Regions from separate parts of the Microbacterium sp. KR10-403 genome, predicted to be linked through region 1. Evidence: predicted binding sites of a transcription regulator. Region 1 holds the regulator's gene; the other holds the start of a gene.
What was found. Region 1 encodes HspR, which represses chaperone genes until heat shock. Its sites were predicted from a motif close to AAGTTGAGTCNNNNNGACTCAACTT; they were not measured.
Positions count from the first base shown of each region.

Region 2: a site for HspR is predicted at 5,231-5,255, ahead of ABMQ42_RS07645 (ATP-dependent Clp protease ATP-binding subunit). Genes of this name have one in related genera too.

Region 1 is NZ_JBEGDC010000004.1:473,392-488,030, forward strand. Features, by position in the region: gene ABMQ42_RS11480 (SDR family oxidoreductase) at 56-793, shown strand; gene ABMQ42_RS11485 (TetR/AcrR family transcriptional regulator) at 800-1,408, shown strand; gene ABMQ42_RS11490 (acyl-CoA dehydrogenase family protein) at 1,552-2,754, opposite strand; gene ABMQ42_RS11495 (phosphotransferase family protein) at 2,754-3,836, opposite strand; gene ABMQ42_RS11500 (DUF1304 domain-containing protein) at 3,989-4,384, shown strand; gene ABMQ42_RS11505 (hypothetical protein) at 4,512-4,709, opposite strand; gene ABMQ42_RS11510 (heat shock protein transcriptional repressor HspR) at 4,859-5,296, opposite strand; gene ABMQ42_RS11515 (DnaJ C-terminal domain-containing protein) at 5,395-6,399, opposite strand; gene ABMQ42_RS11520 (nucleotide exchange factor GrpE) at 6,418-7,047, opposite strand; gene dnaK (molecular chaperone DnaK) at 7,053-8,921, opposite strand; gene ABMQ42_RS11530 (hypothetical protein) at 9,119-10,009, opposite strand; gene ABMQ42_RS11535 (hypothetical protein) at 9,993-11,189, opposite strand; gene ABMQ42_RS11540 (hypothetical protein) at 11,189-11,482, opposite strand; gene ABMQ42_RS11545 (SAV_915 family protein) at 11,479-11,853, opposite strand; gene ABMQ42_RS11550 (MFS transporter) at 12,037-13,341, shown strand; gene ABMQ42_RS11555 (hypothetical protein) at 13,370-14,371, opposite strand; gene ABMQ42_RS11560 (alpha/beta hydrolase) at 14,437-14,639, opposite strand, start outside.
Region 2 is NZ_JBEGDC010000003.1:182,956-197,594, reverse strand. Features, by position in the region: gene nrdE (class 1b ribonucleoside-diphosphate reductase subunit alpha) at 1-230, shown strand, start outside; gene nrdF (class 1b ribonucleoside-diphosphate reductase subunit beta) at 339-1,316, shown strand; gene ABMQ42_RS07670 (DsbA family protein) at 1,554-2,285, shown strand; gene ABMQ42_RS07665 (MarR family winged helix-turn-helix transcriptional regulator) at 2,353-2,778, shown strand; gene ABMQ42_RS07660 (tellurite resistance/C4-dicarboxylate transporter family protein) at 2,771-3,853, opposite strand; gene ABMQ42_RS07655 (hypothetical protein) at 3,907-4,740, shown strand; gene ABMQ42_RS07650 (VOC family protein) at 4,729-5,115, opposite strand; gene ABMQ42_RS07645 (ATP-dependent Clp protease ATP-binding subunit) at 5,272-7,827, shown strand; gene ABMQ42_RS07640 (SLC13 family permease) at 7,880-9,691, opposite strand; gene ABMQ42_RS07635 (LLM class flavin-dependent oxidoreductase) at 9,832-10,596, shown strand; gene ABMQ42_RS07630 (LLM class flavin-dependent oxidoreductase) at 10,618-11,472, shown strand; gene ABMQ42_RS07625 (MFS transporter) at 11,485-12,894, opposite strand; gene ABMQ42_RS07620 (ATP-dependent DNA ligase) at 12,963-14,480, shown strand; gene ABMQ42_RS07615 (DUF4921 family protein) at 14,534-14,639, opposite strand, start outside.

The sequences.
Region 1 (14,639 bases):
CTCGCCGCCCCGTGCTACCGTCATACCGACCGGACGGTATCTGCAAGGAGGCAGGATGGACAGGTTCACGGGGCGCACCGCGCTCGTCACGGGCGCGAGCCGCGGCATCGGGTTCGCGATCGCGCAGCGGATCGTCGCCGAGGGCGGGTCGGTCGTCCTCACCGCGCGCAAGCAGGACGAGCTCGACGCGGCCGTCGCCGAACTCGGCCCGAACGCCTCGGCCGTCGCCGGGCACGCCGACGACCCCGAGCACCGCGCCGCCGTCTTCGCCCACATCGCCGAGCGCCACGGCCGCCTCGATCACCTCGTGAACAACGCCGGCATCAACCCCGCCTATGGTCCTCTGCTGACGGTCGACGACGAGCCCGCTCGCAAGATCCTCGAGGTGAACGTGCTGGCCACCCTCGCATGGACCCGCGAGGCCGTCGCCGCGGGCCTGCAGCGCTCGGTCGTGAACCTCGCCTCGATCGCCGGACTCTCGGCCGCCCCGGGCATCGGCCTGTACGGCGTCTCGAAGGGCGCGGTGATCAATCTCACGATCCAGCTCGCGCACGAGCTCGCCCCCGGTCTGCGCGTGAACGCCGTCGCCCCCGCGGTCGTGAAGACCCGCTTCGCCCGCGCCCTGTACGAGGGGCACGAGGACGAGGCGGCATCCGTCTACCCCCTCGGTCGGCTCGGCGAGCCCGACGACGTGGCCGGCCCGGTCGCGTTCCTGCTGTCCGACGACGCCGCCTGGATCACCGGCCAGACCATCGTCATCGACGGCGGCGCGATGCTGCACGGGATCGGCTGAGCGCCCATGGTCAAGGGCACCACCGTCGCCGACGACATCACCCGCGCCGCGGTCGAGCTGTTCGCCGCCAACGGATACGGCGGCACCAGCGTGCAGCAGATCGTCGAGGCGGCGGGCGTCACCAAGGGCGCGCTGTACCACTACTTCGGTTCGAAGGACGACCTGCTGTTCGGCATCTACGAGCGACTGCTGGGCACCCAGCAGGAGCACCTCGACGCCATCGTCGCGGGCGGCGGCGACATCGACGACGTGCTCCGTGCCGCCTGCGTGGACGTCGTCGAGACCACGGTCGCGCAGCTCGACGAGGCGGTGGTGTTCTTCCAGAGCGCGCACCTGCTGAGCCCGGAGCGGCACGACGAGGTGACCCGGCGCCGCCGCACGTACAACGACGCGTTCGGCGCGCTCATCGCGCAGGGGCAGGCCGAGGGCCGCTACCGCACCGACATCCCGCTGCCGGTGCTCATCGCCCACTTCTTCGCCGACGTGCACTATCTCGGCCAGTGGTACTCGCCGACGGGCGCCAGCAGCGCCGACGCGCTCGCGCGGCAGCTCACCGAGCTGTTCCTGGCGGGCATCCGGCGGGTGGATGCCGCGGCACGCCACCCGGCCGGCTGACGGCGCGGCCGCGGCCCGCGGCATCCGCCCCGTCCCCCACCCCCGCGGTGAGAGTGCAGCTGGTGGACGAAGGAGCGGTTGGTTCCCTCTGCCTCGTCCGCCCATTGCACCCTCACGGTCGCGGGGCCGCGGAGCGCAGCCGCTCAGCGCCGCAGCTCGGCCCGTCCCAGCGAGTTCAGGTGCACCTCGTCGGGCCCGTCGGCCAGACGCAGCGTGCGCACCCCGGCCCACAGCGCGGCGAGGGGCGTGTCGCCGGAGACGCCGGCGCCGCCGAACAGCTGGATCGCGCGGTCGAGGATCTGCTGCACGGCCCGCGGCACGGCGATCTTGATCGCCTGGATCTCGGTCATCGCCTGGCGGTTGCCGACGGTGTCCATGAGCCACGCGGTCTTCAGCACGAGCAGCCGCAGCGCCTCGAGCTGGATGCGCGACTCGGCGACCCACTCGCGCACGACGCCCTGCTCGGCGAGCGTCCGGCCGAAAGCGACCCGCTCGTTCGCCCGCCCACGCACGAGCGCCAGCGCCCGCTCGGCCATCCCCAGCGCGCGCATGCAGTGGTGGATGCGCCCTGGCCCGAGACGCGCCTGCGCGATCGCGAAGCCCTCCCCCTCGCCCTTCAGGATGTTCGCCGCCGGCACGCGCGCCCCGTCGAACACGACCTCGGCGTGCCCGCCGTGATCGCGATCGTCGTAGCCGAACACGCTCAGCGGCCGCACCACGTGCACCCCCGGGGTGTCGCGCGGCACGAGGATCATCGATTGCTGCCGGTGCCGGTCGGCGTCGGGGTCGGTCTTGCCCATGACGATGAAGATCTTGGCATCGGGGTTCATCGCCCCGGTCGACCACCACTTGCGGCCGGTGATCACGTAGTGGTCGCCGTCGCGCTGGATGCGCGTGCCGATGTTCGTGGCGTCCGACGAGGCGACATCGGGTTCGGTCATGCAGAACGCCGAGCGGATCTCGCCCGCCAGCAGCGGCTCGAGCCAGTCGCGCTTCTGCGCGGGGGTGCCGAAGTCGTGCAGCACCTCCATGTTGCCGGTGTCGGGGGCGTTGCAGTTGAATGCCGTGGGCGCGAGCTTGGGACTCCACCCCGTGATCTCGGCGATCGGGGCGTACTGCAGCTGCGACAGGCCCGCACCCTCGTCCCCGGGCAGGAACAGGTTCCACAACCCTTGCGCGCGCGCCGCGGCCTGCAGTTCGCGCAGGATCGGCCGGAACGACCACTCGCCGGGTGCATCGGCCAGCTGCTGCTCGAGCACGGGCTCGGCCGGCAGCACGCGCTCGTCGACGAACGCCCGTGCGCGCTCCGTGAACTCGCGCGTGCGCGCGTCGGGTGCGAAATCCATCAGACCCACTCCATCCCTGCCGTGGCGAGCGGTTCGACCAGCTCGCCGATGCGATCGAATCCCGCACCGACGGTCTCGCCGGCGCTATGGCGCAGGTGGATTCCCTCGAGGATCACCGCGAGCTTGTATGCCGCGAACGCGCGATACCAGTGCAGATTCGGGATGCTGCGCCCCGACCGGCGCGCATACGCCTCGACGAGCGCGTCGAACGTCGGGTATCCGGCATCCACGTCCACCGCACTCGGCACGATGCGGCCGGCACCGGGCAGATCGGCGACGTTCCAGTACAGCCCGAGGATGCCGAGGTCGACGAGCGGGTCGCCGAGCGTGGCCATCTCCCAGTCGAGGATCGCCGAGATGCGCGGCGCGTCACCGGTGCCGACGACCAGCGCGTTGTCGAGGCGGTAGTCGCCGTGCACGATGGCGGCGGGGCCCGACGCCGGCACCTGATCGTGCAGCCGCTGCTGCAGGCGATCGAGGGTGGGCGTCTCACGCGAGCGCGACGCGTCGAGCTGCCGTTGCCAGGTCTTCAGCTGCCGGTCGATGTATCCGTCGGGGCGGCCGAAGTCGGCGAGCCCGACCTGTGCAGGATCGACCGCGTGCAGATCGGCGAGGTGCCCGGCCAGGGCCGTGCTCATCGCCTGGATGCCCGCGCGGGTGAACTCGGCGTTCTGCGCGCGGCGCGTGATCGTGCGCCCTGGGGCGCGCTCCATGACGAAGAACGGGGTCCCGGTCACGGCGGCGGTCTCGGTGTCGTCGACGAGGTCGATGGCGACCGGGACCGGGATGCCGCTGCCGGCGAGAGCCGCGATGACGCGGTGCTCGCGGCGCATGTCGTGCGCGCTGGCGAGCACGTGGCCGAGCGGCGGACGGCGCACGATCAGCGGCACCGCGGCGCCATCGACGGCGTAGGTCAGGTTGCTCTTGCCGCCGACGATGACGGACGCCTCCAGCTCACCGCCCGCCAGCTCGGGGTGGGCGCTCTCGAGCCAGGCGCGGAACCCGGCGATGTCGAGACCCGGCGTGGCACCGGCCGCGTCGGCGCCGGGTATCGGCGGCGGGGTGTGTTCGGGCTGCGGCATCCTGACCTCCTCGTCGTGACGATGCTCACTCCATCATACCGACCGGACGGTATGTTCTGCACCCAAGGACGATCGACGGGATGCCGCGGGCCCGGCCGCCGCGTTCGACGACGGTCGTGCGCCCGACGCCGTTCCGCCCGTAGGCTGACCGCATGATCGTCATCGCAACGCTCGTCGTGGCCCTCGCCGCGGTGCTGCACGTGCTGATCTTCGTCCTCGAGAGCGTGCTGTGGTCGAAGCCCGGTGTGTGGACACGGTTCGGCCTCACCGATCAATCCGCCGCCGACACGACGAAGCCCATGGCGTACAACCAGGGCTTCTACAACCTGTTCCTCGGGCTCGGCGCGATCGTCGGGCTCATCCTCTACGGCGTCGGCCAGCAGACCGTCGGGCTGACCCTCGTGTACTTCACGCTGAGCTGCATGGTGCTCGCCGCCGTGGTCCTGACGACCACCGGAAGGAAGTACCTCAGCGCGGCGCTCGTGCAGGGCATCCTGCCCCTGCTCGGGATCGTGCTGCTGGCTGTGAGCGACCCGCCCGCCGTGTAGGCGGCCGCGAGGCCGTTCATCTCGCAGGATGAATCGGGCCCGCCCCCTCGACACGCCGCGCGAAGCGCCCGGGATCGCAGAAGCATCCTGCGAGCCGCACACGCGGGAGGGGTGGATGCCGCGCGGCTCAGCGCTCGTTGCCGCGCTTGTAATTGCCGGTGGCGCGCTGCAGGGCGGCCTGGTCGGTCGCGTCGTCGACGCCGAGCCGGGCGATCAGGCGCGCCGCGGCAGATCCGCGGACGACGGTGACCAGGCGGCCGGCGCGCGAGATGAGCACCTCGCCCGATTTGGTCACCCGATACGCGAACGGCTCATACTCCGGCATCCCACCCCTCCCTTCTCCTCCGCTCCTCCGGCAGATTCACATGAGTCTGTCTTGTGCACACCAAACCGTCGGCCAGTTTCGTGTGCACGAGACAGTTCCACGTGAATTCGGCGGGATGGATGGGCCGTGGGTCGGCACTCGTCGGCCCCTCAGCGCTCGTCGGGGCGCTGCGGGCGCCACACGACGATGTCGGTCGAGCGGCGGATGCGGCGGCCATGCCGCAGCGGCACGACCGAACCGGTCGACCCCGCGGCGAACACCCGCGCACCGGGGCGGTTCTCGACCTCGACGCGCACGCGCTCCTCGAGCACCTGCACGCGCATGTGCAGCTCGCGCACGTGCTCCTCGAGCTCGAGGATGCGCACGATGGCCGGCAGGCTCATGCCCGCGGCCGACATCTTCGACACCTCACGCAGCTGCGCGACGTGCCGCAGCGAGTAGCGTCGTGACCCGCCCTTGGTGCGGGCGGGCACGACGAGCCCCATGCGGTCGTACTGCCGCAGAGTCTGGGGGTGCATTCCGGACAGCTCGGCGGCCGCCGCGATCGCGAAGATCGGGGCGTTCTCGTCGGGTTTGTACTCGGGCATCCGGATTCACCTCCTCGCTACTCTAGGAACTTCTCCGCGGGTGCCGGCGTTCCGACGCGCTCCGCTCGCGGAGCGGCCGGGATGCCGGTCCCGTTCGTTCACCGGCCGGCGCCGGCCTTGGCCATCAGCTCGGCCCGCGGATTCTCCTTGGGCTCGAGGTCGTGGAAGCGCTCGAGCGCCTCGCGCGCCGCGTCGTCGAGGTGCGACGGCACGGCCACCTGCACCTCGGCGAGCAGGTCGCCGGTGCCCTTCTTGCTCTCCACGCCGCGGCCCTTCACGCGCAGCACGCGCCCCGACGGTGTGCCGGGTGCGACACGCAGCCGCACCGGATCGCCGCCGAGCGTCGGCACCTCGATGGTCGCGCCCAGCGTCGCCTCGGTGAACGTCACGGGGACGGTCACGCGCAGGTTCAGCCCGTCGCGGGTGAACACGGGATGCGGCCGCACCGTGATGGTCACGACGATGTCACCGCTCTCGCCGCCGTCGGGTGAGGGATGCCCCCGCCCGCGCAGCCGGATCTTCTGACCGTTCGACACCCCGGCCGGGATCTTCACCTTGAACGGCTTGCCGTTCTCGCCCGACAGGGTGATCGTCTCGCCCTTGACGGCCGTGATGAAGTCCAGCGTGGTGTGCGCCGTGACGTCCTGCCCCTTCTGCGGCCCGCCGAACCCGCGGTATCCGCCGGTCGAGTCACCGAACCGGCCGGAGCCGAAGCCGCCGCCCTGCTGGCCGAACATCGAGAAGATGTCCTCGAAGTTGCCGTTCGTCTGGAAGCGCGTCCCCCCGCCGCGGCCCTGGCCGAACATGCCGCCGAAGACGTCGTCGAAGCCGCCGGCGCCCTGGCCGCCCGCCGTGAAGCGCGCGCCCGAGCCCATTGCGCGGATCTGGTCGTACTCGGCCCGCTGCTCCTTGTCGGAGAGCACCGAGTACGCCTCGCTGATCTCCTTGAACTTCGCCTCAGCGGCGGCATCGCCCGGGTTCGAATCCGGATGGTACTTGCGCGCGAGCTTGCGATAGGTCTTCTTCAGGTCGGCGTCGGTGACGTCCTTGGACACGCCGAGCGTCTTGTAGAAGTCCTTGTCGAACCAGTCCTGACTGGCCATGGATGCTCCTTCTCGCGGTCAATCCGCCGGAACGGCGACGACCACCTTCGCGGGGCGGAGCTCCACATCGCCCAGCCGGTAACCGGTCTCGACGACCTCGAGGATCGTCGCCTCTGCCACGCCCGGCGTCGGCTGCTGGAAGACGGCCTCGTGCTGCTGCGGGTCGAAGGCGTCGCCGGCGGCGCCGTACGAGACCACGCCCAGCTTCTCCACGACGCCGCGCAGCTTCTCGGCGATCAGCGCGAAGGCGCTGCCCGCTTCGAGGTCGCCGTGCTTCTCGGCACGGTCGAGGTCGTCGAGCACGGGCAGCAGGCCCTTGGCGACCTCACCCTTGGCCCGGTCGATCTCGACCTGGCGCTGCTCCTCGGTGCGGCGACGGTAGTTCGCGTACTCCGCCTGCAGGCGCTTGAGGTCGCTCAGCAGCGTCGACTCGAGGTCGGCCAGCTTGGCATCCTCCGCCGCGGCGTCGGGATTCTGCGCGGTGCCGAGGATGTCGTCGACGGTCAGTTCGTCGTCGCCGCCCTCGGCGCTCTCCGCGCCCGTCGGGTTGTCGGCCGCGTCCTGCGGCTCGGGGCCGGATGCCGCAGCATCCGACCCCTCGCCGTCCGGACGGACCTCGTCGTTGTCGTCGAAGCCCTTGTCGGTCATGTTCCCTACTTCTTCTCGTCCTCGTCGTCGACGACCTCGGCGTCGACCACGTCCTCCTCGGGGTTCGGCACGTCGCCGTTGCCCGGGTCGGCGACGTTCGGGTCACCCTGGGCGCCTTCGGCCTGCGCGGCCTGGTAGATCGCCTCGCCCAGCTTCTGCTGGCTCTCGTTGAGCTTGTCGAAGGCGGACTTCACCGCGTCGTCGTCCTCGCCGGCCAGAGCCGTCTTCAGGGCGTCGACATCGGCCTGCACGCTGTCCTTGACGTCGGACGGCAGCTTCTCGTCGTTCTCCTTGATGAGCTTCTCGATCGAGTAGGCGAGCGACTCGGCCTGGTTGCGCGTGTCGGCGGCCTCACGGCGCTTCTTGTCGTCGGCCGCGTTCTCCTCGGCCTCGCGCACCATGCGGTCGATGTCCTCCTTGGGCAGCGACGAGCCGCCGGTGATGGTCATCGACTGCTCCTTGCCGGTGCCCTTGTCCTTGGCGGACACGTGCACGATGCCGTTGGCGTCGATGTCGAAGGTCACCTCGACCTGCGGGATGCCGCGCGGCGCCGGCGCGATGCCGGTCAGCTCGAAGGTGCCCAGCGGCTTGTTGTCGCGGGTGAACTCGCGCTCGCCCTGGAACACCTGGATCGCGACCGACGGCTGGTTGTCGTCGGCGGTCGTGAACGTCTCGCTGCGCTTGGTCGGGATGGCCGTGTTGCGCTCGATGAGCTTGGTCATGATGCCGCCCTTGGTCTCGATGCCGAGGCTCAGGGGGGTGACGTCGATCAGAAGGACGTCCTTGCGCTCGCCCTTGAGGACACCGGCCTGCAGGGCAGCGCCCACGGCCACGACCTCGTCGGGGTTCACGCCCTTGTTGGCGTCCTTGCCGGTCTCGCTCTTGACGAGCTCGGCGACGGCGGGCATACGCGTCGATCCGCCCACGAGCACGACGTGGTCGATGTCGGCGACCTTGATGCCGGCCTCGCGGATGACGTCGGTGAACGGCTTCTTCGTGCGGTCGAGCAGGTCCTTGGTGAGGTCCTCGAACTTGGCGCGCGAGAGGGTCTCCTGCAGGTTCGCCGGGCCCGACTCGGTCAGCGAGAGGTACGGCAGCGAGATGCTGGTCGAGGTCGAGCTCGAGAGCTCCTTCTTCGCCTGCTCCGCGGCCTCCTTCAGACGCTGCAGGGCGATCTTGTCACCCGAGACGTCGACGCCGGTCGTGTTCTTGAACTGCGTGATCAGCCACTCGACGACCCGCTGGTCCCAGTCGTCGCCGCCGAGGCGGTTGTCGCCCGCGGTCGCGCGCACCTGGATGGTGGAGAAGTCGTCGTCCTTGCCCACCTCGAGCAGGGACACGTCGAACGTGCCGCCACCGAGGTCGAAGACCAGGATGAGCTCGTCTTCCTTGCCCTTGTCGAGGCCGTACGCGAGGGCCGCAGCGGTCGGCTCGTTGATGATGCGCAGGACGTTCAGGCCCGCGATCTCGCCGGCCTCCTTCGTCGCCTGACGCTCGGCGTCGTTGAAGTACGCCGGAACCGTGATGACGGCATCCGTCACCGTGTCGCCCAGGTACTCCTCGGCGTCGCGCTTCAGCTTCTGCAGGATGCGCGCCGAGATCTCCTGCGGCGTGTAGGCCTTGCCGTCGATCTCCTGGGTCTTCCAATCGGTGCCCATGTGACGCTTGACGGAGGTGATGGTGCGATCGACGTTCGTCACGGCCTGGCGCTTGGCGGTCTCACCGACCAGCACCTCGCCGTCCTTCGTGAACGCGACCACCGACGGGGTCGTGCGGAACCCCTCGGCGTTGGCGATGACCTTCGGCTCGCCGCCCTCGAGGACGGACACGACCGAGTTGGTCGTACCGAGGTCGATACCCACTGCACGTGCCATGTGTTTCTCTTCCTTTCCGGGGGTCATGGCTGCTGCCACGGCCCGGGTTGACGTTGATAAAAGCCTTCTCGCGGCCCGATGTTGAGCCGCGATGACTCAAGTGTAGGACGATGTGCGGCCGCTGTCAATAAAGTTGATAACCACCGGCTCAACTTTGGCATTCCCGCGGCCCGCGGCCCGCAGCCCGCAGCCCGCGATCAGCGCTGCCCGCGCGGACGGAACGACGCGAGCCAGTCCGTGCCGAGCTGTGCCGGCACCGAGCCGACGGCGAGGTCGGCGTCGAAGAGCCGCGCCGGCACACGCCCGGTCGCGAGTTCGGCCCGCGCCGTCGGCATGAGCCAGTACAGCTGCAGCGCCATCATCACGAGAAGGGGATCGAGGTCGAGGGCGGGCAGTTCGACGTCGATCGTGTCGCGGCGGCGCGCGAACGGGTGCCGCCAGTGCTCGACGTACGACGCGGCGCCTGATTTCACCTCGATGCGCGCGACCATGAGGCCGCCGGTCGCCTGGGTCCAGCGGAGGGCCGCGATGTCATCCCACGCGACCTCGGCGTCGATGCGGAACGACGTCGCACGCACGCCGTTGCGCGTCAGCACGGCGCGTCGGACGTGCCCGATCGACAGGAGGTGATCGATCACGACGGCCAGCAGCAGCACGGCGACGATGATCCAGAACACGCGCCACGCGGCATCCACCGCCACGGCGATGATGCACGCGCCGACGAGCCAGACGACCGCTGTGGCGAGCGTCCACCCGGCGAAGCGCCGACTGCCGGGGACCTCGACCTCCGTCGTCGAGGCGCGCACCGACACGGGATCACGGCGCGGACGGTAGAGCACGAGTATGAAGAGGTCCGCGACGACGATCCAGAACATGCCGGCGACGGCGGCGACCACCAGCGCCCATCGCCGCGCTTCCGCGTCCGCGCCCACCGCGAGATCGACGGCCCCCACCGTGAGGAACGCGGCGAACACGGCGACGATCCCGCACATGATCCACCAGGCCGCCCGCGGGAGCAGCATCTCCACCGCGGCGCTCGGCATCGTGCGAGCGCGGCGCGAGAGGGGCGCCTCAGCCGAAGACGGCATGCCACGCCCCGCTGGCCAGGTCGCCGATCGCCTCGCCGGTGTCGGCGAGCTCGTCCCAGCCCGCCTTCAGCGTGTCCCCGACGCCGGCTGCCGCGTCTTCAAACAGGTGATCGATCGCACCGGAGGTGAAGATCCCGACGGCACCGCCGACAACGGCACCCACCACCGCACCGGCGATGGTACCGGCGGGTGGCGCGATGAAGCTGCCGACGATGGCGCCGGCACCGGCACCGGCCGCCAACCCGGCGACGAAACCGCCGCCGTTCGACACGACCGCCTGCGTTGCGGACTCGCCGTGCTGCATGTCGTCATAGATGCCGTAGGCCGTGCCGGCGATGCCCAGCACGAGAAGTCCACGGCTGAGCTTCGAACCCACCTTGAGTCCGGTCTCGAGCATGGAAGCACTGTCGGCGACGACGCTCTTGGCCTTGGCGGCGTCGTCCATGAAGGCGTACACGTCCTCCTTCGGCAGGACGACCCGACCGTCTTTGACGGCATCGGCGAGATTCTTCTGCGCGGTGGTCAAGCGATCCTGGTTGATGAGCATCGTGCCTTTGAGCTGGTACGCCGAGTTCGCGAGCGCCCCGCCCGACACCCCCGCGGTGATGAGCGAGGTCGTCACGCTCGCGAGGTTTCCGGCCGCCGAGTTCCAGGTGGCCGCAAAGTCTTCCAGCGCCTGCTGCCACTGCTCGTTCGCCTCATCGACGGCATCGACCAGGCCGTTCCACACGTCGACCTTGGCGTTGTAGGCATCGAGGGCGTCCTGCGCGGCATCCGCCTCTTCGCTCGTCGCGTCGGCCGGCAGCTGCGTGTTCGGCGCCTCGCCCGGGCCGTGGATCTGCGTTCCGGCTACCGTCAGCCCGCCGTCGACAGCCGTGGCGCGGGCATCGGTCATGCTGCTCTGCGCGTCGGAGAGCGCGGTGCCCAGCGTCTTGACCGATCCGGCGAGGTCGGCGACATCCTCGCGATACGTGTCGACTGCCTTCTTGGCGGTCTGCGTCGTCGTCCCGAACGCACCGGCCGCAGTGCCGGTCCAGCCGTTCAGGGTCTTCGTCCGCGCCGACGAGATATCCGTGGCCAGCGTGTCGGCGTGGCCGGCGACGGTGTTGCTCAGAAAGATGCCGACGTCCCCGATGGCGTCCGGCGAGCCGTCGATGCGGGTCTCCAGAACCTGGCCCATCAGCCCTCCGCCTTCAACTGCGCGATCGCCGCCTTCGCGCGAGCATCGTAGTCCGCGATGTCGCCGGCGCCCTCTTCGGCGGCGTCGGCGATCGTGTCGACTTCGAACACCAGACGCAGCGCGACCTCGGTCACCGTCGACAGCGCGCTCTCGAGCAGAGGCGCCGCCAGCCCCGTGTCCGAGGCATCCGGGTTCTTGCGCGACACCGCCGCGTCGAAGTCCTCGGTCGCGGTACGCAGGGATCGGATGCCGCCGGCGAGCGCCTGGGCATCGACGGCGACGGACCCGCTCACGAGACGACCCCGCCGCGCTCAGCGGCCTCGGCGCGGGCGCGATCGCCTTCGGCGCCGTTGCGGAACTCGACCGGAACGTCGATGTCGAGCAGTACCGTGTCGAACCGGTCGACCTCCCAGATCGGCTGCAGCTGCGCGGTCGGCATCACGATCCAAGGCTGCTCCGCGCCCATGCCGGCATGCAGCCGGTCCAGTGCCGAATACGCGAGGAGGGCAGAGCGCCCGTCCTTCGTGCGTCGGTACTCGAGCTGGGCATCGGCGGGGTCCGCCACCCCACGGACGATCGGCAGATACAGCACCGGCGGATAATCGGACGGAAATCCGCCGGCAGCAGCGGGTCTCCGTGACGATCGGGCGGACTCTTCAGGCATGCGGATCACCGTTTCCGGATGGGATCGGAGGATGAAGACACCCTACCGAGTGCTCCTGAGAGCACGCACGAGACGACGCGGATCCGACCGGATCCTGGCATCCCGTCTCGTCCTTCCCGTAGCCTGAGCTTCGTGACCGGCCACGACGCCCCCGACCCCGACCCGCGCTTCTCGACCGCCGCGATGGCCGTCGGCCCCGACAGCACGCCCGTCCCCCGGAGACGCGTCTTCTCGTGGGCCCTGTGGGACTGGGGCTCCGCCGCGTTCAACGCCGTCGCGACGACCTTCGTGTTCACCGTCTACCTGACGAGCTCGTCGTTCGGCGACAACACGGCGTCGTCCCAGGCACTGTCCACGGCCCTCACGATCGCCGGTCTCATCGTGCTCGTGATCGCCCCGGTGACCGGGCAGCGCACCGACGCGTCGGCGCACCGCAAGCTGTGGCTCGCCGTCAACACCGCGGTGGTCGTGGTGATGCTCGGGCTGATGGTGTTCGTACGCGCCGATCCCGCATTCCTGTGGTTCGGTCTCGTGCTGCTCGGCGTCGGCACGGTGTTCTTCGAGCTCGCCGGCGTGAACTACAACGCGATGCTCGCGCAGGTGTCGACACCCGCGACGGTCGGCAAGGTGTCGGGCTTCGGCTGGGGCATGGGCTACCTCGGGGGCATCGTCCTGCTGCTGATCGTGTACTTCGGCTTCATCCACCCCGACGTCGGCCTGTTCGGGGTCACCGGCACCGACGGCCTCGACGTGCGCATCTCGATGCTCGTGGCCGCCGCCTGGTTCGCGGTGTTCGCGATCCCCGTGCTCATCGCCGTGCCCGAGAACAAGCCCGCTCCCGGCCGCGCGCGGGTCGGCATCCTCCACTCCTACGCCGTGCTGTTCCGCGACATCGCGAGCCTGTGGCGCGACAGCCGGCACACCGTGTACTTCCTGCTGGCGTCGGCAATCTTCCGAGATGGGCTGACCGGCGTGTTCACGTTCGGCGGGGTGCTCGCCGCCGGCACGTTCGGGTTCAGCGCCGGCGAGGTCATCATCTTCGCCATCGCCGCCAACGTCGTCGCCGGCATCGCCACGATGTCCAGCGGCAGCCTCGACGATCGATTCGGCCCCAAGCCCCTCATCGTCATCTCGCTCATCGGCCTCGTCGTCAGCGGCAGCCTCGTCTTCTTCCTGCACGCGGGCGGCCCCACGATGTTCTGGATCTTCGGGCTGATCCTGTGCCTGTTCGTCGGCCCGGCGCAGTCCGCGTCGCGCACGTTCCTCGCACGCCTGATCCCCCCGGGACGCGAGGGCGAGGTCTTCGGCCTCTACGCGACCACCGGCCGCGCCGCGACGTTCATCGCGCCGGCCATGTTCGGCTTGTTCGTCACGATCGGCGGGGCCCAGTACTGGGGCATCCTCGGCATCGTGCTCGTGCTGCTGGTCGGACTGATCCTGCTGCTCCCCGTGCACTCCCGACAGGAGCAGCTGCGCCACCGCGACTGATCGCGAGCACGTGCGACTCCGAGCCGGCTCAGCGCAACCGCGCCAGCATGCGGGCCGTCTCGTAACGCGTGCGCCCGAGCGGAGTACGCGGGTCGTATCCGAGCTGGCGGGTGAGCGATTCGTGCCGTGACTGCATGCTGCTGTGGTGCATCGAGAGGGCGGATGCCGCGGCCCGAACACTCTCCGCCGCGACGAGCTCGTCGAGCAGATCGAGGGTGCGTGTGTCCAGCGCGAGCAGCGCAACGACGTCAGGATGCGGCTCGTCGGACGGCGAGACGGCGCGCGCCAGCAGGATCAGCGCGCCCAGGTCCGCGGCATCCACCACCGGATGACGACGGTCGGCGAGCCGCAGCGCGATCCGGGCGTCCCGCCATGCCGCGGGGAGTTCGTCGGGGCCCGCTGCGACCGCATGGCCGACGGGCCCTGCGGTGGGGAGATCGTGCTCGGCCGCGACGAGGCCGGCACGCACGAGGCCGTGCTCCGTGGCCAGCACGGCCGTCGCCCCGCCCGCGACATCCGTCTCACCCGATCGCGCGATCACGCGCAACCGCTGCGCCCCGTCGAGGCGAAGGCGCGCAAGCGCCGTCGCACGCTCCGCCGGGCTCCGCGCCTCGTCGAGCACGACTTCCACGGATCCCGCGGGCGCACGCCGGTCGCCGGAGACGATGACCACCGCGAGCTCGAGACGATCCAGGACCATTGCGTCGTTCGCGTGCGGAGCACCGGTGCGCTCTATCCAGACGCGGTGCTCCTCGCCGCCGGCCGACGGCCACGCGGTCGCGTCTGCGCCGGCGAAGCCCTGATCATCCGCCGCGTCAGCGACCGGCATCCGTCGCCCCTGCGGGTCGATCCGAATCGTCCGGCCGTGCACGAGCGCCCCGGCGGGCACGCCCGCCAGCACCGCGGCGGCACGGACGAGGGCCTCGACGCCGACGCCGTTCGCGACGAGCGCGTCGAAGTACGCGATGACCTTGAGCGACTCGCTCGCGTCGGGATCGAGAGCGGTCAGGCGGCCGGCGAGTTCCTGCATATGGGCTCCTGTCGGCCCATCCTAGGCGGCCGGCCTCCGCTGCGCGACGGCCGGCCGCCCGGGCGTCACGCTCCGAGGATCCTGTCGACCCAGCTGTCGCGCGCGGCGACCATCTGCTGCGAGAGCACGGCCTGGGGCGCGAAGCCCTCGAAGCCGTGGAATCCGCCGGGCCAGACGTGCAGCTCGGCCTGGCCGCCGGCCGCCCAGATCGCGCCGGCATAGGCGACGTCCTCGTCGCGGAAAACCTCTGAGCTGCCGCAGTCGATGA
Region 2 (14,639 bases), on a different contig from region 1:
ACGAGATCGGTCCCGAGAAGATCATCGACACCTACGCGGCGGCCACCCAGCACGTCGACCAGGGTCTGAGCCTGACGCTGTTCTTCAAGGACACGGCGACCACCCGCGATGTGAACAAGGCGCAGATCTACGCGTGGCGCAAGGGCATCAAGACGCTCTACTACATCCGCGTGCGGCAGATGGCCCTCGAGGGCACCGAGGTGGATGGCTGCGTCAGCTGTATGCTATGAGGTTCCTATGAATTGGCGCCACTCGACGTGCGGCACCACGGTCGTTGAGCGAGCGAAGCGAGTCGAAACGACACCCGGGCCCCCGGCATCCGTGAAAGAGAAAGAGAAATGACCCCCGAACCGCTCAAGCTCCTGGAATCCGTCCAGGCGATCAACTGGAACCGCATCGAGGACGAGAAAGACCTCGAGGTCTGGCACCGTCTGACCGGCAACTTCTGGTTGCCCGAGAAGGTGCCGCTCTCGAACGACGTGCAGTCGTGGAACACGCTGACGCCTGACGAGCAGCTGCTGACCATGCGGGTGTTCACCGGGCTCACGCTGCTCGACACGATCCAGGGCACGGTCGGCGCCGTGTCGTTGATCCCCGATGCGGTGACGCCGCACGAAGAGGCGGTCTACACGAACATCGCGTTCATGGAGTCGGTGCACGCCAAGAGCTACTCCTCGATCTTCTCGACCCTCGCGTCGACGAAGGAGATCGATGACGCGTTCCGGTGGTCGACCGAGAACCCGAACCTGCAGCGCAAGGCGCACATCATCATGGAGTACTACCGTGGCGATGACCCGCTCAAGCGCAAGGTGGCCTCGACGCTGCTCGAGTCGTTCCTGTTCTACTCGGGCTTCTACCTGCCGATGTACTTCTCGTCGAAGGCAAAGCTGACGAACACGGCCGACATCATCCGGCTGATCATCCGCGATGAGGCCGTGCACGGCTACTACATCGGCTACAAGTTCCAGAAGGGGCTCGAGAAGGAGACCGAGGAGCGCCGCCAGGAGCTCAAGGACTACACCTTCTCGCTGCTGTTCGAGCTCTACGACAACGAGGTGCAGTACACGCAGGACCTCTACGACGGCGTCGGGCTGACCGAAGACGTCAAGAAGTTCCTGCACTACAACGCCAACAAGGCGCTCATGAACCTCGGCTACGAGGCGATGTTCCCGGCGACCGTCACCGACGTGAACCCGGCCATCCTGTCGGCGCTGTCGCCGAACGCCGACGAGAACCACGACTTCTTCAGCGGGTCGGGCTCGTCGTACGTCATGGGCAAGGCCGAAGCCACCGAGGACGACGACTGGGACTTCTGACGCCCCTCATGTGACGAACGTCTGAACCGGAGAGAGCCCCGGATCTGCAGGATGCTGCGGGTCCGGGGCTCTTCCATCGTTTCTTCGTCTCTCGCACCGCCATTTGGGCTCGCGATCGGGGCGGGTGCTTGCGCGCGGCGATGTTCGGTCTGAGGCACTCCGCTTTGTCACGGCCGTTTCGAGGAAGCCTCGCAGGCGCCGCAGGTAGATTAAGTGGTCAGACCACTAAGGAAGATCATGCCCCGACGCCGCACCACCGTCCTCCTGCTCACGCCGATCATGGCCGGGGCTCTCGCGCTGGGCGGCTGTGCCGCCGCGACCGAGACGCCGGCCGCAGAGACGCCCGCGTCGTCGCCCGCGGAATCGGCCCCCGCACCTGCCGACGGCGCCGCCGTGTCGGCATCCCTCGACGAACACGCCATCACGGTCGGCGACGGACCCGTCGAGGTCGCCCTGTGGACCGACCTGTCGTGCCCCTACTGCGCGATGCTCGAGGCCGAGACCGGTGAGCTCATCTCGTCGTGGGTCGCGAACGGCGACATCACGTTCACGATCCACCCGCTCAACTTCGTGAGCGAGAAGCACGGCGACGCGACCGACTGGTCGACGCGCGCCGCGGGCGCCATCGCGGCGGTCGCCGATGCGGGGGAGGGCGAGGTCATCCCGGCGTTCTATGCGCTCCTTCAGGAGAACCAGCCGGGCGATGCGGGCGCTCCCACCGACGACGACATCGTCGCCCTGGCGAAGCAGGCCGGCGTGACCGCCGACATCAGTGATGCCGTCGCGTCGCAGCAGTTCGGCGACTGGGTGCGCGCGTCCAACGACCACTGGCTCGGCACGACCATCGACGGCACGACGCAGATCGTGCAAGGGGTTCCTGTGCTGGTCGTCGACGGCACCGTGTTCGACATCCAGGACGGCAACGCAGACCGTCTGCAGGCCGCCGTCGACGCGGCACTCGCGAGCTGATGCGGCGAGATCAATACACCCGGCCCGCCGCCCCGGCGCCGCGGTGCGCGGTGGCTACGATGGACCCATGCCCTCGCAGCCCCGCCGATTCAGCCCGGTGCTCTCCCTGCTGACGCTGGGGAGCATCTGGGACGGCCAGCTCAACAAGCAGCTGAAGGGCCTGGGGCTGACGACCCGCAAGTACGGGCTGCTCGCGCACGTCCGCGCGACACCGGGCATCTCGTTCTCCGAACTCGCGCGCCGCTCGCAGATCACCGTGCAGACGGCGCACACGGCCGTCCGCGCGCTCGTGGACGACGGGCTGGTGGAGGATGCCACGGCCCACGCCGGAGCGGCATCCACCCTCCGCGTCACCGAGAAGGGCATGGCGGCGCTCGCCGAAGCCGACGCGCGGCTGGGGCGCCTCGACGCCGCCTTCGCCGCCGGCGGTGCACAGCTCACCGCGGCGCTGAAGGGCCTGCACGAAGAGCCCTTCGGCGAGCACCTCAGCTGACGGCGAGTTCTCGCCGCGGGCGCAGCACCGTGCGCCAGATGCTGACCAGCATCCACCCGAACGTGCCGGCCCACGCGGCCAGGGCGACCCAGCTCTCGACGTATCCGATCGCGTGCACGATGGGCAGGCTGTCGACCGTGCCGAGGAACTGCGCGCCCACCCCGTACATCCCGAGCGGGAAGATGATGCTCCACAGCGTCGCCTCGTAGCGGAACGGGATGCGGTGCCGCACGTGGCGCCACCACCCGGCCATGATCAGCGGCGGGATCAGCCAGGTGCCGAACGCCCAGAAGAACACCGACGCACCGGCGATGAGGCCGCGCGTGGCATCCACCATCGGCGCATCGGCCATCATGACGATGCGGGCTCCGCCGACGACGGTGATCGCGGTCGCACCCATGGCGACCCAGTACGGGGGAGTGAGGTCTTCGGGGCGGAACGGCACCGTCAGCATGCGCACCGCCACGAACACGCCGACCGCGCAGTACAGGAAGATGCCCACCGACCAGGAGAAGACGGCGAGCAGTGCCAAGCCCGGCCGCCACGCCTCGAACTCGATCTCGAGGGTCGCCGCCAGGACCGCGATCGACTGGCTGGCCACCGCCCAGATGAACCAGGTGCCGTTCGCCGTCGTGATCGGCACCTTCTTGCGCTCGCCGAGCACCGCCGTCCACGGCACGGTGTACCCGAAGATGATCCAGGCGATCGAGGCGACCAGCAGCAGACTCACCGCGATGCCGTGGAAGCCGGTCTCCTGGCTGAGCCGGCTGCCCAGAACGTCGGTCGCTGCCACGAACGTGAAGAAGCCGAACGCCCGGCCGGGGTCGGCGAAGTCGTCGGCCATCTGCGCCGGGTGGCGGATCACGCGGATGATGTTGAGCACCACCAGCACCACGTATGAGATCGCCGCGATGATCAGCAGCGCGATGGAGACCGTGAACCACTCATTGGTCCGCATGCCGATCGAGACGATGCCGGTGGCCATGACGAGGGCGAAATAACCCGGGGTGAGCGCGGCTATTCCTGCGTCAGCGCGGCGCGACAGCGTTGACGGCAGTGCGGGCGACGTGGTCACGACCCTCAGGCTAGCGTCCGGCGGTGACGGCCGTGTGGTGCAGGATCGTGAATATGCGGCTCTCCAGCACCACGACCCAGCGCACCTACCGCTACGTCCGCCTCGCGATCCTCGGTGCGGTCCTGAGCATCGCCGTCGCACTCGTGGTCGTGTGGGCCACGGAGGGCCCGGTGATGTCACTCAGCGGCCTGTTCTACACCTCGGGCCGCACGGCCTTCACCGGCGCGCTCATCTCCGTCGCCCTCGCGCTGGTGGCGCTGTCGGGGCACAGTGTCGAGCAGATCCTGCTGGATGTCGCGGCCCTGTTCGCCCCGCTGATCGCCGTGATCCCGACGCCGATCGCCGCGGGCGATGTGCCGGGGGAGGGATGCCCCGGGGCGGTGCCCTGCGTGCCCGAGCACTACCTGCCCGGCGTCACCACGGGCATCATCACGTTCGTCGTCATCGCGATCGTCGGAGCCGTGTGCGCGCTGATCCTCGCGCGGGTGCAGCAGACGCTGTCACCGGGCGTGACCATCGGCGTCGTCGCGGCCCTGGTCGTGTCGGTGGCGATGCTCGTCTGGCTGCTGGTGTGGCCCGAGGCGCTCCTGCACCTCGGCCACCTGGTCGTCACGGGGGCCTTCTTCGGGATCATGGCGGCCATCGCGGTGGTGTCGGCCGTGGCATCCCGCCGTCCGTGGCGCCGGGTGTACGTGGTCGTCGCCGTGGGCATGGCGGCGTCGCTGCTCTATCTGGCGCTCACCGGCATTCTCCGCCTTGCAGGGGTCGATCTGTCGGGCCGCCCCTTCACCCTCGTCGGCGAGATCGGCGTCATCGGGTTCTTCGCGGTGTTCTGGGTCGCCCAGACCGTGCAGAAGTGGAACGAGATCGACCCGTCACTGGTCTGACGCCGACGGGCGCACCGGCATCTGCTGCAGCGTCCAGCGGTTGCCGTCGGGGTCGCGGAAGGTGACGAACCGGCCCCAGGCCTGCTCATCGACCCCCTCGGCGTCGGCGCCGATCGCGCGCAGGTGGGCGAGTGCCTCCTCCGCATCGGGGATGACGACCTGGATCGTGTTCTGCCGGCCGGGTTCGAGGTCGATGCCGAGGTTCGTGCCGAAGGCGATCGAGCATGCTGAGCCCGGGGGCGTCATCTGCACGAATCTGAGGCCCTCGAACGGCGACTGGTCGTGGTCGAGGTGAAAGCCCACCCGCTCGTAGAAGTCCCGCGCGCGGTCGACATCGGTCACGGGGACGAAGATCAGCTCAATGCGCCATTCCATGGTGTTCTCCCTTGTTCACCTGGGAAAAGGCTACGCGGGGGTTCCGACATCGAACGTCGGGGAATACCGGGGCACGCCTGGCGTTCAAATTGATACAACCGTGCTCAAGTTCGTAGACTTGATGCACACGGACTCAAGTTCTCAAGGAGTAATCGCATGGTCGATGACGTGACACCCCCGGTCTCGGGCGCCCCCGACGGCGCGAGCGCGTTCGACGACTTCCTCGCGCGCTATCTGGCCGGTGAGCGCGCGCGTCAGCAGCGGTCGGTCGACATCAGCCGTTTCATGACCGCCCGCACGCAGGAGGTGCTGCAGAGCGCGGCGCAGTACGCGCTCGAGCGCGGCCAGCGCGAGGTCGACACCCTGCACGTGCTGCACGCGCTGATGGAGGTCGCCCCCGCGCAGGAGGCGGTGCGGCGCATCGGTGCCGATGCCGAGGCCATCGCGCACGATGCCGAGCGGCGGCTGCCGGCGCCGAGCCGTAAGGCCGCGCACGCGGACGGCGCCGAGATCACCCCGGCGCTGCAGCGCACCCTGTTCCACGCGTTCCAGGTCGCGCGCTCGTCGGGATCGACCTACATCGAGCCTGAGCACATGTTCTTCGCGCTCGTGCTCGCGCAGGACACCCCGGCCGGCCAGGTGCTGGCGCAGGCGGGCGTGACCGCCGAGGCGCTCACGCAGGGCGCCAGCGAGACGGTGACCGCCGGCGGGCCGGCGGAGCAGCCCGAGGGCGGCTCCGACACGCCCATGCTCGAGAAGTACGGCACCGACCTCACGGCGCTCGCCGAGGCGGGCTCGCTCGACCCGGTCATCGGCCGTGCCGACGAGATCGAGCAGACGATCGAGATCCTCTCGCGGCGCACGAAGAACAACCCCGTGCTGATCGGCGAGGCCGGCGTCGGCAAGACCGCGATCGTCGAGGGCCTGGCCCGCGCGATCGTCGCAGGGGCGGTGCCTGAGCAGCTGCACGGCAAGCGCGTCATCTCGCTCGACCTGCCCGGCATGCTCGCCGGCACCCGTTACCGCGGCGACTTCGAAGAGCGGCTCACCAAGACGATGGACGAGATCTCGGCCCACAAGGGCGAGATCATCGCGTTCGTCGACGAGCTGCACACGGTCGTGGGCGCGGGCGCAGGTGGTGACGGCGGCATGGACGCCGGCAACATCCTCAAGCCCCGTCTCGCCCGCGGCGAGCTGCACCTGGTGGGTGCGACGACGCTGGACGAATACCGCCGGATCGAGAAGGATGCCGCGCTGGAGCGCCGCTTCCAGCCCGTGAAGGTCGGCGAGCCCAGCGTGGAGGACGCCATCCGCATCCTGCACGGCCTGAAGGACGCCTACGAGCTGCACCACGGTGTCACCTACACCGACGACGCGCTGCGCGCGGCGGTGGAGCTTTCCGACCGCTACCTCACCGAGCGCGTGCTGCCCGACAAGGCCATCGACCTCATCGACCAGGCGGGCGCCCGGTTGCGGCTGCGTCTGGGCGTGCAGGCCGATGTCTCGACGCTGATGCAGAAGCTCGCCGATCTGGAAGCAGACAAGAACGCCGCCGTCTCGGCCGAGCGCTATGAGGACGCCTCGCAGTTGCGCGACGAGATCGCCGAGGTCGAGGGCAGACTCGACGAGGTCTCGCACAGCGCGGGGGCCCGCAAGGCCGACGCGGTGGTGGGCGAACCCGAGATCGCCGATGTGATCAGCCGGGCCACCGGCATCCCGGTCTCCCGTCTGACCGAGAGCGAGCGCGACCGGCTGGCCGTGCTCGAGCACGAGCTGCACGCGCGCGTGATCGGTCAGGACGACGCGGTCGCGGCGGTCGCCAAGGCCGTGCGGCGCAATCGCACCGGCATGGGCGACGCGCACCGGCCGATCGGCTCGTTCCTGTTCCTCGGCCCCACCGGCGTGGGCAAGACCGAACTCGCGAAGGCCCTCGCGCAGTCGCTCTTCGACGACGACAGCGCGGTGATCCGCTTCGACATGAGCGAGTTCGGCGAGCGGCACACTGCGGCGCGCCTGGTCGGTGCCCCTCCGGGATACGTCGGCTACGACGAGGCCGGGCAGCTCACCGAGCGCGTGCGACGCAACCCGTACGCGGTGGTGCTGTTCGACGAGATCGAGAAGGCGCACCCCGACGTGTTCAACCTGCTGCTGCAGGTGCTCGACGACGGGCGCCTGACCGACGGGCAGGGGCGCACGGTCGACTTCCGCAACACGGTGATCGTCATGACCTCGAACCTGGGCAGCGAGTTCCTCGCGTCGCGCGGGGGCGGCATCGGCTTCCTCGCCGACGGCGGAGGCGCCACCGGCTTCGGGTCGGAGAAGGACCTGCGCGACCGCGTCTTCGCGAAGCTGCGCGAGGCCATGCGGCCCGAGTTCCTCAACCGCATCGACGAGATCGTGCTGTTCCGCAAGCTCGACCGTGAGCAGCTGCGCGACATCGTGCGCCTGTTGCTGGGAGCGACGACCGCGCGGCTCGGCTGGCGCGAGGTGGGCTTCGAGGCCACCGACGCCGCCGTGCAGTGGCTGGCCGACCACGGGTACGAGCCCGAGTACGGTGCGCGGCCGCTGCGCCGGCTCATCCAGCGCGAGGTCGACGACCGCATCGCCGACCTGTTCGTGTCGGGTGAGCTCGCCGATGGGGGAGCGGTGCGGGTGGATGCCGCGGACGATGTGCTGTCGGTGACGGCGGCGCCCGTGCACCAGGTGGCGTGAACGATGAGGTGGGATGCCGCGGCGCAGGTCGCGGCATCCCGCCTCGCCGTCTCTACAACGGAAGCAGCAGCGGCACCAGCAGCACGCTGACGATGAGCACGATCACGGTGAACGGGGCGCCGATCTTCACGAAGTCGCCGAACCGGTAGCGGCCCGGCTCGACGACGAGCGTGTTCACCGGCGACGACACCGGCGTCATGAAGGCCGAGGACGCCGCCAGGGCCACCATCATCGCAAAGGGATACGGCGAGACGCCCAGGTGTTCGGCGATCGAGATCGCGATGGGCGCCATGAGCACGGCCGTCGCGGTGTTCGAGACGAAGAGGCCGATCACCGCGGTGAGCACGAAGACGCCGCCCAGCAGTATCGCCGGTCCCGCGCCGCCGAGTACGGCCAGCAGGCCGTCGACGACCAGGTCCACGCCGCCGGTGCGCTCGAGCGCCAGGGCGAACGGCAGCATGCCGACGATGAGCAGCAGGGTCGGCCAGTGGATGCTGCGGTACGCACCGGCCATGTCGACGCAGCGGAAGACGCCCATCAGCAGGCAGGCGATGAGCGCCGCGATGACGTTGGGCACGATGCCGGTGACCATGAGCACGACCATGAGCAGCACGATCGCGATGGCGAACGGCGCCTGGTTCGCCGCCGGGGCGACCTCGGCGGCCTCGGCCGGCAGATCGAGCAGGATGTAGTCGCGCCGCGCACTGCCGAGCCGGTGGATCGCCTGCCATGAGCCGGTCACCAGCAGGGTGTCGCCGGCCGCGATACGGGCATCGGCGATGCCGCTCTCGACGGTACGGCCGCGGCGGCGCAGCCCCGCGACGTGCACGCCGTACCTCGCCGTCAGACGCAGCGACCGCGCGCTCTTGCCGATGGCCGCCGAGTCGGGCGCGATCAGCACCTCGGCAAGGCCCACCTGGCGTGAGTACGCGTCGAAGAAGCCGTCGGTCATCTTCAGGCGTTCCAGCCGCAGCCGGCCGCGATCGCCGGAGGAGAACGCGGTGTCGGCGAACAGCACATCGCCCTTGGCGACCACGGCCTCGTTGGCGGTGAAGCGCTGCGTGCCGCGGAACATGCGCGAGCGCTCGATCATCAGCACGCCCGGTCGATGCTCGTCGACCAGGTCGGCCTCCGCCAGGCGCGTGCCGATCAGGGGCGAGCCCGCCGTGACGCGGTACCGGTGCGTGCGCGCGTCGACGCCGTAGTCGGTGATGAGGCCGGCGAACGTGCGTGCCGCGCGGCCCGGGCCCGCGGCATCCCCTCCCAGAAGACGACGGGCGAACAGCATGTACACGATGCCGAGGGCCAGGATGACGAGGCCGAACGGCGTGATCGAGAAGAAGTCGAAGCCGCCGTGCCCGGCGCGGCGCAGTTCGGCATCGATCACCAGGTTCGGGGTCGTCGCGATCAGGGTCAGCATGCCGCTGACAAGGCCCGCGAAGCTCAGCGGCATCATCAGCTGGCGGGGCGGAATGCCGGTGCGCGTCGCGATGCTCATCGCCACCGGGATGAAGATCGCCACCACGCCGGTCGAGCTCATGATCGCGCCCAACAGGGCGACGGCGAGCATGAGCAGCACGATCAGCCGGGTCGTGCTGGTGCCGGCCGCGCGCGAGAGCAGATCGCCGAGGCGATACGTGACACCGGTGCGCGAGAGGCCCTCGCCGACGACGAACAGCGCCGCGATGAGCACGACGTTCGGGTCGGCGAAGCCCTCGAGCGTCTCCGGCACGCTGAGGATGCCCGTCAGCGGCAGCGCGACGATCATGACGACCGCGACGACGTCCATGCGCGGCCGCCCGAACGCGAACATCGCGATCGCGGCGACCAGCAGCACCAGGACGATCACGAGGTCGGCGCTCATCGGACCTCCTGTGTCGTCGGCGCGGTTCTCCGAGCGTATCGAGCGGGGCCCGCGCCGCGCGAGAGCCCGCGCGCGCCGCGGGCGACCGCGCGCCGGGGCGTAACAGCACAGAAACCGCCGGTCATGGCACACTCGGGTGCATGAGCACCGCACCTGTCTCGATCGGCGTGGCGGGCGTGCTCGGGCCCGCGACGATCGCGCAGATCGCCGCGGCGGCCGAGCAGGCCGGTCTCTACGCCCTGTGGGTCAACGACACACCCGGCGGCGACGCGCTGGCGGCGCTGCACGAGGCCGCACGGGCGACCGAGACCCTCGTGCTGGGCACCGGCGTCGTGCCGCTCGACCGGCGCACGCCCGATGAGATCCTCATCGATGCCGCGGGTCTGCCCGAAGACCGCCTGATCCTGGGGATCGGCTCGGGTCAGGCCTCGGGTCCGGTCCTGGCCGCCGTGCGCAACGCCGTCGACGCGCTGCGCGAGCGCACCTCGGCCGGCATCGTCGTGGGGGCGCTCGGCCCGAAGATGCGGACGCTCGCGGTGGAGGTGGGTGACGGGATGCTGCTGAACTGGCTGCCCGCAGACATCGCCGCCGACCAGGCCGTGGAAGCGCACGCGGTGGCGCCCGGCGCGACGGTGGCGCTGTATGTGCGCACGGCTCTGGATGAGGGCGGGATGCCGCGGCTGCGCGCCGAGGCGGAGCGGTACGCCCGCTTTCCGAAGTACGCGGCGAACTTCGCGCGGCTGGGCGTCTCGGCCGACGACACCGTGCTCACCCCGGGGGCCGAAGGCCTCGCCGCGTACCGCGCATCCGTCGACGAGGTCGTGCTGCGCGCCATGACGGCATCGGACGACGCGGCCGAGTACGTGCGCTTCGTCGAGCGGGCCGGTGAGCTGGCCGCGGGCTGAGTCGCACGCAAGGATGGAGGCATGACGAGCGTCGGCGCCATCTTCAGCCCGTATCCCCATCCTCCCGAGTCATTCCACGCCGCTGCGCGAGCGGCCGAGGATGCGGGGCTCGACACCCTGTGGGTGTGGGAGGACTGCTTCCGCAGCTCGGCGTTCGCCGTGGCATCCGTCGCCCTCGCCTGGACCGAGCGGCTGCGCATTGGCATCGGCATCGCGCCCATGCCGCTGCGCAACGTCGCCGCCACCGCGATGGAGATCGCGACGATCGAGCGCATGTTCCCGGGACGCCTGGTGCCGGGCGTCGGGCACGGCGTGCTCCCGTGGATGGGGCAGGTCGGGGCGCGGGCGGCATCGCCGCTCACACTCATGCGCGAATACGTGCTCGCGCTGCGGGCACTGCTCGCAGGCGACGAGGTCACGGTCGACGGCCGTTACGTCACTCTCGACAAAGTGCGCCTCGACTGGCCGCCGGCCACGCCGCCGCGCGTGTATGCGGCGGCCGAGGGACCCAAGACGCTCGCCCTGGCCGGTGAGGTCGCCGACGGGGTGGTGCTCGACATGAGGCACACCGTCGACGAGGTCTCGAACGCTGTCCGGACCATCCGCGCTGCGGGTCGCGATCCGCAGATCGTGGCCTACGTCGTGGCCGCGTTCGGGGCGGATGCGGCATCCCGCGCTGTCGCCTTCTTCGGTGAGGACGGTCCCGCCGACGGCATCGACCGCGTGCTGGCCGGCACCGTCGACGAGGTGGCAGACGGCGTACGCAGGTTCGCAGTCGCGGGCGTCGACCACGTCGTGCTCATGCCCCCGAATGATGCTGCGCTGCCCGAGTACTACGCCGCCGCGGCCCAGGTGGGGAGGCTCGTGGCCTCGTGAGCGTGGCGGCGGCTACGCGCGGTCCTCGTCGCTGATCGGCACGTGCGGAATGAGCACCGTGCACGCGACGAGCAGCACCGCCGAGACGGCGACGCCGATGAAGACGGCCGTCGAGCCGGCCTGGACGGCTGCGGGATGCTGCGGCCCCCCGCTCGTCGCGATGACCGCGTTCGCGATCGCGCCGTAAACGGCGACGCCCACCGAACTGCCCACCGAACGGGCGAGCATGCTCGTGCCCGACACGACGCCGCGCCGTCGGAGATCCACCGAGGATTGGGCGGCGATGAGGGACGGATTGGCGACAAGCCCCAGGCCGAGCCCCACGACGAAGCAGGCGACCGCCGTGAGCACGAGCGAGGGCGAGGCGGCGAAGGCGATGAGCAGCACGGCGCCCACGACGGCGAGCATGCTGCCGATGATCGCTGTGGCGCGGAAGCCGATGCGCAGGTAGAACCGGCCCGCGAGCGAGCCGCTGATCGGCCATCCCAGGCTCAGGGCGGCGACGGCGAGGCCGGCGAGCAGGGGAGAGGCACCGGCCGTCGACTCGAGGAACGTCGGCACGAACGAGGTCAGGCCGATGAGGACGGCGCCCACGCCCAGGGCCGCGAGTGAGGTCGTCACCACGACGCGGCTGGAGAACACCCACGGCGCCAGCACCGGATCGGCCGCCCTCCGCTCGACGAGCGCGAACACGACCAGCAGCCCCGCGCCCACGGCGAAGCAGCCGATGCTCTGCCAGCTGTTCCACGCCCAGCCCTGGCCGCCCTCGAGCACGCCCAGCACGAGGAGGACGAGGGATGCCGTCAGCAGCGCCGCCCCGGTCACGTCGATGCGCTGCCGATGTCGTTCGAAGCTCTCGTGATAGCTGCGCCACAGCATGAACAGCGCCAGCAGGCTCAGCGGCACGTTCACCCAGAAGATCCAGCGCCACGACAGGAACTGCGCGAAGATGCCGCCCAGCGTAGGACCGGCGACCGAGGAGATCGCCCAGACGCTCGCCAGATACGCCTGCGCCGTCGCCCGCTCGCGCACGGTGTAGATGTCACCGGCGATCGTCATGCTCACCGGAGTGATGGCGCCGGCGCCCAGCCCCTGCACGGCGCGGAACACGATGAGCGCCGGCATGCTCCACGCCAGCGCCGCGGCGATCGACCCGGCGAGGAAGAGCAGGATGCCCAGCACCATGATCGGCTTGCGGCCGAAGGTGTCGCAGAGCTTCGCGTACACGGGCACCGAGGCCGCCTGCGCGAGCAGGTAGACGGAGAACAGCCACGGGAACTGCGCGAACCCGCCGAGATCGGCGACGATCGTCGGCACCGCGGTCGCCAGGATCGTCGAGTCGATCGCGATGAGGAACGACGAGAGCATGAGCGACAGGAGGATCGGCCCGCGCTCCGATCGCAGTCCGACCTGGTTCGCCATGTGAACAGCCAACCACGCGCACGACGCCCCGCATTCCCGATGTCGGTGCCGGGTGCGAGAATCCGAGCATGCTGCTGGCCGAGTTGGTCGAGGTCGCCGCCATTGTCGCGGCGACCCGCTCGCGCGTGCAGAAGACCGATGCGCTCGCCGCCGTGCTGCGCACGCTCGGCGCCGAGGAGGTGCGTCCCGCAGTCGGGCTGCTGCTGGCCCGCCCGCGGCAGGGCCGGCTCGGCGTCGGGTGGCGCGGGCTCATGGCGCTGGAGGTGTCGCACGCGGATGCCGCGACGCTGACCATCGCCGACGTCGATGCCGCTTTCGATGCGCTGGCTGCGGCATCGGGTACCGGCTCCGCGCAGCGGCGTGAAGAGCTGCTGCGTGATCTCGCGGCGCACGCGACCGTGCCGGAGTGGGACTTCCTGGTGCGCGCGATGCTCGGCGAGCTGCGCACCGGCGCCCTGCAGGGCGTGCTGCTCGACGCGATAGCGCGGGCAGCCGATGCGGACCCGCCTGTCGTGCGACGTGCGGCGATGCTGTCGGGCGACCTCGGCGAGACCGCCGCCCTCGCGCTGGGCGGCGGCGACCTCGCCGCGGTCGGGTTGCAGGTGGGCCGCCCGGTCATGCCGATGCTCGCGGCGACGGCCGGGTCGGTGGCCGAGGCGATCGCCACCGCCGGCGAGGCGTCGGTGGAGTACAAGCTCGACGGCGCCCGCATCCAGGTGCATCGGCACGGCGACGACGTCCGCGTGTTCACCCGCAGCCTCGCCGACGTCACGCACCGGGTGCCCGAGATCGTCGTGGCCGTGCGCGGGCTGCCCGTGCACGACGTGATCCTCGACGGCGAGACGCTCTCGCTCGACGAGAGCGGCGCGCCGCGGCCGTTCCAGGACACGATGGCGCGCTTCGGCGCCGACCGGGCGCACGAGGTGGCACTGCGGCCGTGGTTCTTCGACATCCTGCATGTGGACGGCCGCAACCTCATCGACGAGCCGCTGCGGGTCCGGCTGGCCGAGCTCGACCGCGTGGTCGGTGATCTGCGCATGCCGGGGATCGTGACGGACGATGAGGATGCGGCGCAGCACCTGTCGTCGCAGGCGCTGGCCGCGGGGCATGAGGGCGTCGTGGTGAAGGCGATCGACGCGCCGTATGCGGCGGGGCACCGCGGTAAGGCGTGGATCAAGGTGAAACCGGTGCTGACCCACGACCTCGTCGTCCTGGCGTGCGAATGGGGATCGGGCCGCCGACGCGGTCTGCTCTCCAACCTGCACCTGGGCGCGCGCGACCCCGACGGGGAGTTTGGCGAGCCGGGTGGATTCGTGATGGTCGGCAAGACGTTCAAGGGGCTCACCGACGAGCTGCTGCGGTGGCAGACCGAGCGGTTCCCCGAGATCGAGACGCGGCGCACGGCATCGACCGTCTTCGTCGCACCGGTCACGGTCGTCGAGATCGCGATCGACGGGGTGCAGCGGTCGCCGCGGTATCCGGGCGGCATCGCGCTGCGCTTCGCCCGGGTGAAGGGCTATCGTCTCGACAAGCGAGCCGACGAGGCCGACACGATCCAGACGCTGCGGGCCCTGCTGCGCTCCTGATCCTCAGTCGGCGTCGCGCTCTGCGCGCTCAATCGGCGTCGCGCTCTGCACGCTCAGTCTGCATAGTGCAGGCGCGCGTCGCCCGGCGCGCACTCGTCGCCGATGCGGATGCCGTCGGCGATCCGCCCCTCGCCGCGCAGCCGGGTCAGCTCGTCGACG